DNA from 2 places in the Geodermatophilus sp. SYSU D00684 genome. Region 2 is predicted to be linked to the other one. Evidence: riboswitches for the same ligand, from Rfam matches in the RefSeq annotation. Region 2 holds a riboswitch; the other holds the start of a gene.
The links. A riboswitch is a leader RNA that binds a small molecule or an ion and turns the genes downstream of it on or off. The one in region 2 is predicted to bind S-adenosylmethionine.

Region 1 (6,848 bases), on a different contig from region 2:
GACGGGCCGGTCCAGCGGCCGGCGTCGTCCTGGCCCCCGGTGCGCACCCCGGCGACGTGGAGGACCCCGGAGACCGCCGCCAGCAGGGCGAGGACCGCGGCGTGGGCGGCCAGCAGCGACGGCGCCCAGCTCACCGGCGGCGGCCCGGGAACGGCTGCGGCCCGGCTCCCGCGGAGGGAACCGGGCCGCAGCACGGGGTACGGAGGGGCTCAGGCGACGCGGACGCCGTCGGCCTGGGGGCCCTTCTCGCCCTGGACGACCTCGAAGACGACCCGCTGGCCCTCGTCGAGGCTCTTGTAGCCGTCCATCTGGATGGCCGAGTAGTGGACGAAGACGTCCTGGCCGCCGTCGACGGCGATGAAGCCGAAGCCCTTCTCGGCGTTGAACCACTTCACGGTGCCCTGTGCCACGTGCGCTCCCACGGTCGTGCGTGCGGACGGCCCCCGTGATCCGGGGACCGGGATCCAGCTCTTCCGCCCGTCGGACACGTGCGTGGAACTGACCGCGCGAGACGGTACAACAGGCACGCCGCCGTGGGGAGATCCTGGACACACGACTCGGGGACGATCGGGCGGGATGTCACCCGCCGGATCGACGCCGGCGAGCCTACGCCCCCCGCCGGGGGCTCAGCCGATGAGCCCCGTGGACCGGACCGACCGCAGCGACGGCTCCACGCGGTGGGTCGGGCCGACCACCGGCAGCAGCGGGTCGAGGGTCTTGAGGCCCTCGCCGGTGTTGAGGACGACGGTCTCCCGGCTCGGGTCCAGCCGCCCGTCCTCGACCAGCTGGCGCAGCACCGCCACGGTCACGCCGCCGGCGGTCTCGGCGAAGACGCCGGTGGTGCGGGCGAGGTCGCGGATGCCCTGGACGATCTGCTCGTCGCCGACCCGGCCGACGGCGCCGCCGGTGCGGCGGATGGCGTCGAGCGCGTACGGGCCGTCGGCGGGGTTGCCGATGTTCAGCGACTTCGCGATCCCGGTGGGCCTGACCGGCTTGACGACGTCCCAGCCGTTGTCGAAGGCGGTGGCGATCGGGTCGCAGCCGGCGGACTGGGCGCCGAAGACCCGCCACTCGGTGTCCGCGACGATCCCGGCCCTGACCAGCTCCCGCCAGGCCTTGTCCACCTTGGTGAGCAGCGAGCCCGAGGCCATGGGGATGACCACCTGGGCCGGGATCCGCCAGCCGAGCTGCTCGGCGATCTCGTAGCCCATCGTCTTGGAGCCCTCGGCGTAGTAGGGCCGCACGTTCTGGTTGACGAAGGCGGTGTCCTCGAACTCGTCGGTCTCGGCGAGCTCGCTGGTCAGCCGGTTGACGTCGTCGTAGGAACCGTCGACGGCGACCAGCGTCTGGCCGTAGACCGCCGACTGCACGACCTTGCCCGGCTCCAGGTCGGACGGGATGAACACGAACGACGGCAGGCCGGCGCGGGCGGCGTGCGCGGCCACGGAGTTGGCCAGGTTGCCGGTCGAGGCCGCGGCGATCTTGCGGTAGCCCAGGCCCTTCGCGGCGGTGGCGGCGAGGCTCACCACGCGGTCCTTGAACGAGTGGGTGGGGTTGGCCGAGTCGTCCTTGACCCACAGCCCGCCGGTGATGCCGAGCTCGGCGGCGAGCCGGTCGGCGCGCACCAGCGGGGTCATGCCCGGGTCGAGGGAGACGCGGTCGGCCGGGTCCTGGCCCACCGGCAGCAGCGCGGCGTAGCGCCAGATGTTCTGCGGGCCGGCCTCGATCTGCTCGCGGGTGACCTGTCGCATGAGCTCGGGGTCGTAGTCGACCTCGAGCGGGCCGAAGCACTGGGCGCAGGCGTGCTCGGCGATGAGGCCGAAGGTGGCGCCGCAGTTGCGACAGACGAGGCCGCGGGCGGGGCTGGGCGGAACGGGGCCGCCGGCAGCGGAGTCGGCCTGCAGAGAACCGGGAGCGGTCAGGGTCATGCGACGACTACCTCCTCATCTTCCCCGCGTCGGGCCGTCGAGCCGCGCGGGACGGAATTGGCACCTCTCGCCGCTGTCGCGAGCGCGGTTGCCGGGGCTTCACCGGGCCGTGTCCCTCTGCCCCTCTGGATGAGTGGAACGGGCCCGACTCTACCCGGCTGCGGGGACCGCCCCCGGCCCCGGCCATGCTGGGCGCCGTGGCTGCGCGCATCGTCTACACCGACCTCGACGGCACGATGGTCGGCCCGCGGGGGTCGTTCTGGCACGCCGCCGACGGCTCCCCCACCGCCGAGCCGGCCGCGGCCCTGCTGGAGCTGCACACCGCCGGGGTCGCGCTGGTGATCGTCAGCGGGCGCACCGCCGACCAGGTCACCGAGGCGGGGCGGATCTTCGCCGCCGACGGCGCGATCGCCGAGCTGGGCTCGCTGGTGACGTGGAAGGGCGGCCGGGAGCGGCACGAGCTGACCGGCGAGCTGCCCGCCGAGTACGCCGGCCGCACGCCGATGGACGTGATGGCCGAGCTCGGCGTCGTCGACGCGCTGTGCGCCGCCCACGCCGGCCGGCTGGAGTGGCACGCGCCCTGGCACACCACGCACGACGGCGACGCGCTGCTGCGCGGGTTCGTCGACCCGCTCGCCGTCGACGCGTGGCTGGCCGAGCGGGGCCTCGGCTGGCTGACGCTCAAGGACAACGGCGCCATCCCGGCCTCGGCGCGGCTGCGGCTGGCGCCGGAGGGGCAGCTGGCGCGGGTCTACCACCTGATGCCGCGCGGCATCTCCAAGGGCGCGGCGATCGCCTGGGACCTCGAGCGGCGCGGCGTCGACCCCGCGGACGCCGTCGCGATCGGCGACAGCGCGAGCGACCTGGAGATGGCGCCCGCCGTCGGCCGGCTGTGGATCACCGCCAACGGCGCGGAGGTCGAGGGCATGGCCGGGCTGCTGGGCGCCGTCCCCAACGTGTCGGTGACCGCCGAGCCGATGGGCGTCGGCTGGGCCGAGGCGGTTCGAGCGAGCCTGTGAGCGGGTCGCGCCGAGTGGGCCCCGGAGGGGTCCGCGCAGGCGCGACGGAAGGGCTCCGCGGCCCTGGGGGACGGCCCCTGGCCGCGGTGTCGCCCGGTAGGGCGACGATCACGACGTGACGTCGCGCCGGGCGAAGTGGCGGAACCCCAGCCCGGTGAAGACCGCGGCGTAGACCAGCGACTGGACGACGCCGCGGAACAGGTCCGAGGAGTCGACCGGCGTCTGCAGCAGGTCGGTCCAGGCGAACTCCTCCGCGGTGGGGAACCAGTCGCGGATCGACCCGAGCTGCTCGACCTGGTCGAGGATGGCGAACACGACCGTCGTGAACACCGCCCCGCCGACGGCGGCCAGCGGCGCGTCGGTGATCGTGGACAGCCAGAACGCCAGCGTGCCGACGACGAGCAGGTGCACGGCGAGGTAGCCGAGCATCCCGGCCAGCCGGAGGAACCCCTCGCCCTGCGACAGGGTCACCCCGACCGGCGTCCGGATCTCGCCGAACCCGAACGCCAGGCCGCCGGCGACCACCGCGACGACGGCGAGGGTGAGCAGCGCGCCCACCGACTGCACCAGCGCCGCGAGCCACTTCTGCCGGAGCAGCCGCATCCGGGGCACCGGCGTGGCCAGCGTGTAGCGCAGCGAGCCCCACTGCGCCTCGCTGGCCACCGTGTCGCCGAAGAACAGCGCGTAGACCACGACGAGGAAGAACGTCGTCGTCGCGAACAGCACGAACAGGGTGAAGTTCAGCCCGCTGGCGGTGGCGACGTCGACGAGGTTGATCCGGCTGTTGGTCTGCGCGTCCTCGCTCGCCCCCAGCTGCAGCGCGGCGATGAGGACCAGCGGCAGCGCCACCATCGCCGCGAAGACGCCGATCGTGCGGCGCCGCTTGAACTGCCGGCGCAGCTCGACCGACAGCCGCAGCGTCCGCTCGGGCCGGTAGCCGGCGACGGCGCCGGTGGGCTGGACGTGCTCGGTCGCGGTCACGACTCCCCCACGAGTGCCAGGAACGCGTCCTCCAGGCGGCGGCGCGGCGTGAACTGGTCGACGGCGACGTCCGCGGCCACGAGCGCCTGCAGCGCCGTCGCCCGCGAGGTCTCCGGGCCGAGGTCGGCGACCAGGCCCTCGTCGGTGCGCTCGACGGCGACGCCGGGCAGCGCCGACAGGACGGCCGCCGCGCGGTCGGCGTCGGCGTCGTCGGCGAGCCCGACCAGCACCGCACCGCCGGTGCCGACGATCTCCTCGACCGTCCCCTGCGCGATCTTCTGCCCCTTCGCCATGACCACCACGTGGGTGCAGGTCTGCTCGATCTCGCTGAGCAGGTGGCTGGAGACGATGACCGTGCGGCCGGTGGCGGCGTAGTCGCGCAGCACCTCGCGCATGGCGTGGATCTGCGGCGGGTCCAGCCCGTTGGTCGGCTCGTCGAGGACGAGGAGGTCGGGCAGGCCGAGCATGGCCTGGGCGATCGCCACCCGCTGCCGCATGCCCTGGCTGTAGCGGCGCACCGGCCGGTCGATGGCGGCGCCGAGGCCGGCGACCGCGATCGCCTCCTCCATGTGCGCGTCCGCGGCCGGGCGGCCGGTGGCGGCCCAGTACAGGCGCAGGTTGTCGCGGCCGGACAGGTGCGGCTGGAGGCCGGTGCCCTCGACGAACGAGCCCAGCCGGGACAGCACCGGCGCGCCGGGGCCGACCGCGTGGCCGAAGACGGTGATCCGCCCGGAGTTCGGCCGGATCAGGCCCATGAGCATGCGCAGCGACGTCGTCTTGCCCGCGCCGTTGGGGCCGAGCAGGCCGAGCACCTGGCCGCGGCGGACCTCGAAGGACAGGTCGCGGACGGCGACGAAGCCGTCCTTGTAGGCCTTGGTGATGCCCTCGAAGCGCAGCGGCACGTCCTCGCCGTCGGGCTCCACCACCGAGGTGACCCGGCGCCGGCGGCGGCCCCACAGCACCGCGGCCAGCCGGCCGAGCAGGCCGAGGGCGGCGACGGCGCCGAGCAGCCACCACCAGCGCGAGGTGCCGCCGTCGGCCTGCGGCTGCCCCTCGACGGTGGGCACGGCCAGCGCGGTGCCGCCGTTGCCGGCCCCGGCGAGGGCGACGGAGTAGACGGTGGCCTCGGCCGGCAGGGCGAAGGCCTGGTCGGTCGAGGAGACGACGACGCGCATCGTGTGCCCGGCCTCGAAGCGGTGCACGATGCCCGGCAGCGTCACGGCGACCTCGGTGGGCGCGGCCGGGTCCACCGACAGGCCGGTGAGCGCCAGCGGGGCGACCAGCCCGCCGGGCAGCGTCCGGGCGCCGTCCGGGCCGACGTCGTAGAGCTTGGCGAACAGCGTGGCGCTGCCGGTGGGCGAGGCGACGGCGAGCTCGACGGTCGGCGCGCCGACCACCTCGACCGCCTCGTCGAGCGGCTCGCTGGCGAACGCGGCGAACTGGCCGGGGATCTCCACGGCCTGGCCGCCGAGCGCCGAGGCCAGCGCGCCCAGGCCCGGGACGGTGGTGATCGCGGCCGGGGTGCCGCCGGCGGGCGTGACCACCGGCTGGGTGCCGCCGTCGAGCGCGACGCTCTCCCGCTGCGCCGGCTCCCCGCCGTCGAGGCCCGGGTAGGCCCCGGCGAGCACGCTCTGGGTGCCGCCCTGCACGGTGCCCAGCCCGCTGCCCAGGCCGGTGGGCGCGGGGAACTCGAAGCCGGTGCCGGGGTCCTCGCCGCGGGCCGGGTCGTCCTCGTCGCGCAGGTACCAGTCGAACCAGCCGGCGACCTGGTCGCGCAGCTCGGCGGTCTCCCGCTCCGAGGCCTGGGAGTCGTGGCCGCCGGCGTACCAGACGACCTTGACCGGGGCGCCGTTCGCGGCGATGCCGCGGGCGTTGGCGTCGGCCTGGCCCAGGCCGAACAGGGAGTCCTCGGTGCCCTGGACCAGCAGGGTGGGCGCGGTGATGCGGTCGAGCACCGCGGCCGGGCTGCTGCGGTCGAGCACCGCGGCCACCTCGGGCGTGAGCGTGCCCGAGGCCGCGGCGGACTGGTAGGCGGCGCAGATGTCGGCGCGGAACCGGCCGCAGGTCAGCGCCTGCTCCACCACCGCGGGGTCCACCGACGCCGGGTCGAACGGCAGGCGGGGCGCGGCGTCGCCGGAGACGGGGGCCGCACCACCGGTGTCGCCGGAGTCCTCGCCGTCCTCGGCCTCGGCCGCTCCCCCGCCGCCGAGCGCGTCCAGCAGCCCGCCGGTGGGCACCGCGCCCACGCCGAAGAACAGCCCCGACCACAGCCGCTTGTAGACGCCGGCGTCGGCGGTCTGCGGCGTGGCGGCGACCGTCGGCGCGTCGGCGGCGCCGGTCTGGGAGGGGAAGAGCGCGGCGGTCAGCGAGTTCCAGGTGATCTGCGGCGCGATGGCGTCGACCCGGTCGTCGTAGGCGGCGCCGAACAGCGACAGCGCCCCGCCGTAGGAGGCGCCGGCCACGCCCACCCGCGGGTCGCCGTCGCCGTCGAGGAGGACGTCGTCGCGGTCGGCGAGCAGGTCGAGCAGCGTGGACAGGTCGGCGACCTCGTAGCGCGGGTCGTCCAGGCCGATCTGGCCGGTGCTCTCGCCGAACCCGCGCGCGGAGTACGCGAGGACGACGTAGCCGCGGCCGGCGAGGTCCCGGGCGTCGTCGGCGACCGACCGCTTGCTGCCGCCGAAGCCGTGCGCGAGGACCACGGCCGGCGCCGGGTCGTCGGCGGTGGCCGAGGCCGGGAGGTAGAGCGTGGTGTCCAGCTCGACGGCGTCGGCGCCCGAGCCGGAGGGGACCCGCGCGTCCTCGGTGCGGACGTCCTCGGCGGCGGCCGCCGGGGTGGGCAGCGCGCCGACGAGGGTGCCGGTGAGCAGGAGGGCGAGCAGGGCGCCGGCCACCGCGCGGGCGCCGGGGCGCGGGCGGGGGG
Region 2 (6,848 bases):
GCCAGTACGAGGCCCAGGGCAACCCCTACTACTCGACGGCGCGGCTGTGGGACGACGGCGTCCTCGACCCTGCCGACACCCGCACCGTCCTCGGCCTGGCGCTGTCCGCGTGCGCGCAGGCCCCCCTCGACGACGTCGCCTACGGCGTCTTCCGGATGTGAGCAGCAGCGTGTTCGACACCGTCCTCGTCGCCAACCGGGGCGAGATCGCCGTCCGCGTCGTCCGGACGCTGCGCCGGCTGGGCATCCGCTCGGTCGCCGTCTACAGCGACGCCGACGCCGGCGCCCCGCACGTCCGCGCCGCCGACGTCGCCTACCGGCTCGGCCCCGCCCCGGCCGCGGAGAGCTACCTGTCGGTGGAGCGGGTCGTCGAGGCGTGCCTCGCCACCGGCGCGCAGGCCGTGCACCCCGGCTACGGCTTCCTCTCGGAGAACCCGGCCCTGGCCGCCGCGCTGGCCGAGGCCGGCGTCGTGTTCGTCGGCCCGCCGGCCGAGGCGATCCGGGTGATGGGCGACAAGATCACCGCCAAGAAGACGGTGGTCGCCTCGGGCGTGCCGGTCGTCCCCGGCATCGCCGAGCCCGGCCTCACCGACGACGACCTGGTGGCCGCCGCTCCCGGCATCGGCTTCCCCGTGCTGGTCAAGCCCTCGGCGGGCGGCGGCGGCAAGGGCATGCGGGTGGTCGAGGACGCCGCCGGCCTGCCCGCGGCACTGGCGTCGGCCCGCCGGGAGGCCCGCGCGGCGTTCGGCGACGACACGCTGTTCCTCGAGCGCTTCGTGCAGCGGCCGCGGCACGTCGAGGTGCAGGTGCTCGCCGACGCGCACGGCGCGGTCGTCCACCTGGGCGAGCGCGAGTGCAGCCTGCAGCGGCGGCACCAGAAGGTCGTCGAGGAGGCGCCGTCGCCGCTGCTGGACACCGCCACCCGCGAGCGGATCGGCGCGGCGGCCTGCGCCACCGCGCGCAGCGTCGGCTACACCGGCGCGGGCACCGTGGAGTTCATCGTCTCCGCCGACCGGCCCGACGAGTTCTTCTTCATGGAGATGAACACCCGGCTGCAGGTCGAGCACCCGGTCACCGAGCTGGTCACCGGCCTGGACCTGGTCGAGCAGCAGCTCCGGGTGGCCGCCGGGGAGCCGCTGTCCTTCGCCCAGGACGACGTCGCGCTGACCGGCTGGGCGGTCGAGGCGCGGGTCTACGCCGAGGACCCGGCCCGCGGCTTCCTGCCCACCGGCGGGCGGGTGCTGGCCCTGGCCGAACCCGAGGGCGCCCGCGTGGACTCCGGCATCGCCGCCGGCACCCTCGTCGGCTCGGACTACGACCCGATGCTGGCCAAGGTGGTCGCCGCGGGCCCCGACCGCGCCACCGCGCTGGCCGCGCTGGACCGGGCGCTCGCGGAGACCGCGGTGCTCGGCGTGACCACCAACGTCGGGTTCGTGCGGTCGCTGCTCGCCGAGCCCGCCGTCCGCGCCGGGGACCTGGACACCGCGCTGCTCGACCGGTTCGCCGCCGCGTGGGAGCCGCCCGCCGTCCCCGACGACGCCGTCCTCGCCGCCGCCGCGCACGTGTGGCTGACCGCCTGGGCCGCCGCCGACCCGGCCGACCCGTGGAGCGCGCCCACCGGCTTCCGCGCCGGCGCGCCGTCGGCCCCGTTCGTCGTCCGGCTGGAGACCGGCGGGCGGCAGCGGACGGTGACGCTCACCGGCACGCCCGCCGCCGCACGCGCCGGCCTCGACGGCGCCGACGCCGGCCCGCTGAGCTGCGCGCCCGAGGACGGCGGCCTGGCGCTGGTCCGCGACGGCGTGCGGTCGCACTGCCGGGTGGCCGAGGACGGCGACGCGCTGTTCGTGCACGCCGGCGGCGCCGACTGGGCACTGCGGCGGGCCCGGCGGCTGGTGCTGCGCCCGGACGCCGCCGCGCACGCCCCCGAGCTGACCAGCCCGATGCCCGGCACGGTGATCGCCACCCCGGCGTCCCACGGTCAGGAGGTCGGCGCGGGCGACCCGGTGGTCGTCGTCGAGGCGATGAAGATGGAGCACACGCTGCGCGCCCCGGCCGACGGCGTCGTCGACCTGCTGGTCGCCCCCGGCGACCGCGTCGCGCTGGACCAGGTGCTGGCCCGGCTGACCCCCGCCTGAGCCGCGGGGCGCAGGATGCCCGGCATGGTGCTGGGGCTGCGTCGACCGGTCGTGCAGGCGCCGATGGCCGGGGGGCCGTCGACCGTGGAACTGGCCGCGGCGGTGTCCGACGCCGGCGGCCTGGGCTTCCTCGCCGCCGGCTACCGGACGCCGGAGGCGGTGCGCGAGGAGGTCCGCGCCGTCCGGGCGCGGACGCAGGAGCGGTTCGGCGTCAACGTCTTCGTCCCCGGGCCGCCCGCCGACGAGGGCGCCCTGCGCCGCTACGCCGAGCGGCTGCGGCCCGAGGCGCGGCGGTGGGGCGTGGACCTCGGCGAGCCCCGCGCCGACGACGACGCGTGGGAGGCCAAGGTCGCGGTCCTCGCCGAGGAGCGGGTGCCGGTGGTGTCGTTCACCTTCGGCCTGCCCCGGCCGGACATGGTCGCCACGCTGCACGACGCCGACACCATCGTGCTGGTCACCGTCACCTCGCCGGAGGACGCCGTGGCCGCCCGCGACGCCGGCGCGGACGCGCTGGTGGTGCAGGGCGTCGAGGCCGGCGGCCACCGCGGCGGCCTCCGCGACGAGGACGGGGCGGGCGAGTACGGGCTGCTGCCGCTGCTGCGGCTGGTCGCCCGGGCGGTGGACCTGCCGATGGTCGCCGCCGGCGGGATCGTCGACGGCCCCGCGGTGGCCGCGGTGCTCGTCGCCGGGGCGGAGGCCGCGCAGCTGGGCACGGCGTTCCTGCTGTGCCCCGAGGCGGGGACCGGCGCCGCGCACCGGGCGGCGCTGGGCGGCAACCGGCCGACGGCGCTCACCCGCGCGTTCAGCGGCCGGCGCGCCCGCGGGCTGGTCAACCGCTTCCTCGCCGAGCACAGCGCCGCCGCCCCGGCGGCCTACCCGCAGGTCCACCACCTGACGACGCCGCTGCGCGCGGCGGCGCGGCAGGCCGGCGACCCGGAGGCGGTGAGCATGTGGGCCGGGCAGGCGTACGCGCTGGCCGAGGCGCTGCCCGCCGGGGAGCTCGTCGCCCGCCTCGCCGACGACGCCGCGGCCGCCCTCGCCTCCCCCCGGCCCGGCGCCTCCTGACCGGGCGCTAGGGTTCCGCGCAGGCTCACGAGAGGCAGCGACAAGTACCTGGCTGGCTGCCCGGCAACCTCTCCTCCGTCCGAGGTGCTCCCAGGGGAAGAGCCGGCCGCGCGGCGCCCGCCGCGCGGCAAGACGGAGCCCTCCGTGCGCCGCGGGGTCTCCGCGAGCGAGAGGAGACGGCGCCGTGCCCGACCAGCAGAGCTGGAGCTTCGAGACCCGGCAGATCCACGCCGGGACCAGCCCCGACCCCACCACCGGGGCCCGCGCCCTGCCGATCTACGCGACCACCAGCTACCAGTTCCGCGACACCCAGCACGCCGCCGACCTGTTCGCGCTGGCCGAGATGGGCAACATCTACACGCGGATCATGAACCCCACGCAGGACGCGCTCGAGCAGCGCGTGGCCTCCCTCGAGGGCGGCGTCGCCGCGCTCGCGGTGGCCAGCGGCCAGGCCGCCGAGACCCTGGCGATCCTCAACGTCGCCGAGGCCGGCAGCCACGTCGTCGCCTCGGCGTCGCTGTACGGCGGCACGTACAACCTGCTGCACCACTCGCTGCCCAAGCTCGGCGTCGAGGTGTCCTTCGTCGAGGACCCGGACGACCCGGAGAACTGGCAGTCGCTGGTCCGCGAGAACACCAAGGCGTTCTACGGGGAGTCGATCGGCAACCCGAAGGGCGACGTCCTCGACATCTCCGCGGTGTCGGAGGTGGCGCACCGCAACGGCGTGCCGCTGATCGTCGACAACACCATCGCCACGCCGTACCTCGTGCGCCCGCTCGAGCACGGCGCCGACGTCGTCGTCCACTCGGCCACCAAGTACCTCGGCGGCCACGGCACCGCGATCGCCGGGGTCATCGTCGACGGCGGCAACTTCGACTGGACCCGCGGCCGGTTCCCGGGCTTCACCACGCCGGACCCGACCTACCACGGCGTCGTCTACGCCGACCTGGGCGCACCGGCCTACGCGCTCAAGGCCCGGGTGCAGCTGCTGCGCGACCTCGGCCCGGCGATCAGCCCGTTCAACGCCTGGCTGGTCGTGCAGGGCATCGAGACGCTGTCGCTGCGCATGGAGCGGCACGTGGCCAACGCCCAGCGGGTGGCCGAGTTCCTCGAGGCGCACGACGAGGTGGAGTCGGTGCACTACGCCGGCCTGCCGTCCTCGCCGTGGCACGCCGCCCAGCAGCGCTACGCCCCGCGCGGCGCCGGCGCGGTGCTGGCGTTCGAGATCCGCGGCGGCGTCGAGGCGGGCAAGCGCTTCGTCGAGGCGCTGGAGCTGCACAGCCACGTGGCCAACATCGGCGACGTCCGCAGCCTGGTCATCCACCCGGCGTCGACGACGCACTCGCAGCTAACGCCGGAGGAGCAGCGGACCACCGGCGTCACGCCCGGCCTGGTGCGCCTGGCCGCCGGCCTGGAGGGGATCGAGGACATCCTCGCCGACCTCGAGGCCGGGTTCCGCGCCGCGAAGGGCGCCTGACGTGGGCGGGGTGCGGGACCTCCCGGGGTCCCGCACCCCGCCGCGGACCGGCGGGTGGCGCGACGGCGACCCCGCCGGGGACCGGCTGTTCCTCGACCTGGACGGACCGGTCCGGCTCGAACGCGGCGGGGTGCTGCCCGGCGTCCGGGTGGCCTACGAGACCTGGGGCACGCTCGCCCCCGACGGCGGCAACGCGGTGCTGGTCGAGCACGCGCTCACCGGCGACAGCCACGTCACCGGCCCGGCGGGGCCCGGCCACCCGACGCCGGGCTGGTGGGCGTCGCTGGTCGGGCCGGGCGCGGCGCTGGACACCGACCGGTTCTTCGTCGTCTGCGCCAACGTGCTCGGCGGGTGCCAGGGGACGACCGGGCCGTCGTCGACCGCGCCCGACGGCCGGCCGTGGGGCGCGCGGTTCCCCGAGGTGACCGTCGGCGACCAGGTGCTGGTCGAGGCGGCGCTCGCGGACACGCTCGGCATCGGCCGCTGGGCCGCCGTCGTCGGCGGGTCGATGGGCGGGATGCGGGCGCTGGAGTGGGCGGTCGCGCTGCCCGACCGGGTGGCCGGGCTGTTCTTCCTCGCCTCGGGCGCGGCGGCCACCGCCGACCAGATCGGCACCCAGACCACCCAGCAGGCCGCGATCCGTGCCGACCCCGTCGCCGGGCTCGGCGTCGCCCGGCGGATCGCGCACCTGACCTACCGAAGCGCGTTCGAGCTGGAGGAGCGGTTCGGCGCGGCCGTGCAGGCCGACGGCCGGTTCGCCGTCGCCTCCTACCTGGACCACCACGCCGACAAGCTCACCCGCCGGTTCGACGCCGGCAGCTACCTGGCGCTCACCGAGGCGATGAACACCTGGGACGTCGGCCGCGGCCGGGGCGGGGTGGAGGCGGCGCTGGCCCGGGTGACCGCGCGGGCGGTGGTGGCCGGCGTCGACTCCGACCGGCTCTACCCGCTGGAGCTGCAGCAGCGGGTGGCCGACGCGCTCGGGGTGCCGCTGCGGGTGGTGTCCTCGCCGTACGGGCACGACGGCTTCCTCATCGAGGCCGGCCCCGTCGGCGCGCTCCTCCGCGAACTGCTCGACGCCTGACGGGGCCGGGGTCCCGGAGCCGGGGTCCCGGGGCCCCGGTCCGCCGGGACCCCGGCCTCCCGAGAGACTGGGCCCGTGGACGACGACCTCGACGCCCTGCGGCTGGCCTGCGACCGCGCCCTGACCGGGCACGGGGTGCAGCGCGCCGCCGACCTGCTGGCCACCATCCCGGCGGACACCGCGCTGGACCGGTACGGCGCGGGCGGCGTCGTCGGGGAGCTGGAGGCGGAGGTCGCGCAGCTGCTGGACAAGCCGGCCGCCGTCTACCTGCCCAGCGGGACGATGGCCCAGCAGGCGGTGCTGCGGGTGCACGCCGGGCGCAGCCGCCGGTCCACCGTCGTCGGACACCCCGAGTGCCACCTGTTCCGGCACGAGGGCGGCGCGCTGGCGCGGCTGCAGGGCCTGGTCGAGCGCCCGGTCGGCGACCGGCACCGCATGCTGCTGCGCGCCGACCTCGACGACGTCGCCGAGCCGCCGGCCGCGCTGGTGGTGGAGCTGCCGCAGCGGGACCTGGGCGGGCCGCTGCCGCCGTGGGACGACGTCGTGGAGCAGGCCGCGTGGGCGCACGACGTGCACTCGGTGGCCCACCTCGACGGCGCCCGGCTGTGGGAGGCCGCCGCCGGCTACGGGATGTCCCCGGCCGGCGTGGCGGCGCCGTTCGACACCGTCTACGTCAGCTTCTACAAGGGGATCGGCGCGCTGGCCGGGTGCTGCGTGGCCGGGCCCGCGGACGTCGTCGCCGAGGTCCGGGAGTGGCGCGGGCGGATGGGTGGCACGCTGTTCGGCCTGTGGCCGGGCGCGGCCTCGGCGCTGACCTGCCTGCGCCGCCGGCTGCCGCTGTTCCCCGCCTACCTCGAGCGGGCGCGGGAGGTCGCCGACACCGTCCGCGGCCTGCCCGGCGTGCGGGTGGTGCCCGACCCGCCGCAGACGCCGATGCTGCACCTGCTGCTGTCGACCACGCCGGAGGCCTTCGGGGCCGCGGTCCGCGCGCTGGCGCAGGAGGGGCTGTGGACCTGGATGCAGGCCGCGGTCACCGGCGACCCGGGCGTGGTGCGCGTGGAGCTGCCCGTGGGCGACGCCACGCTGGC

Region 1: it holds a riboswitch for S-adenosylmethionine, as region 2 does, so the genes downstream of both, thrC (threonine synthase) here and ACI79L_RS15190 (bifunctional o-acetylhomoserine/o-acetylserine sulfhydrylase) in region 2, are expected to answer to the same signal.

The regions. Positions count from the first base shown of each region.
Region 1 covers NZ_JBJGZI010000012.1:68,116-74,963, reverse strand. Annotated here, with positions in the region: gene ACI79L_RS10745 (hypothetical protein) at 1-134, opposite strand, end outside; gene ACI79L_RS10740 (cold-shock protein) at 210-410, opposite strand; gene thrC (threonine synthase) at 627-1,928, opposite strand; SAM riboswitch class I at 1,941-2,064, opposite strand; gene ACI79L_RS10730 (HAD family hydrolase) at 2,126-2,947, shown strand; gene ACI79L_RS10725 (ABC transporter permease) at 3,056-3,928, opposite strand; gene ACI79L_RS10720 (alpha/beta fold hydrolase) at 3,925-6,848, opposite strand, start outside.
Region 2 covers NZ_JBJGZI010000019.1:75,540-82,387, reverse strand. Annotated here, with positions in the region: gene ACI79L_RS15205 (carboxyl transferase domain-containing protein) at 1-161, shown strand, start outside; gene ACI79L_RS15200 (acetyl/propionyl/methylcrotonyl-CoA carboxylase subunit alpha) at 158-2,134, shown strand; gene ACI79L_RS15195 (NAD(P)H-dependent flavin oxidoreductase) at 2,159-3,199, shown strand; SAM riboswitch class IV at 3,223-3,339, shown strand; gene ACI79L_RS15190 (bifunctional o-acetylhomoserine/o-acetylserine sulfhydrylase) at 3,384-4,676, shown strand; gene metX (homoserine O-acetyltransferase MetX) at 4,687-5,760, shown strand; gene ACI79L_RS15180 (threonine aldolase family protein) at 5,836-6,848, shown strand, end outside.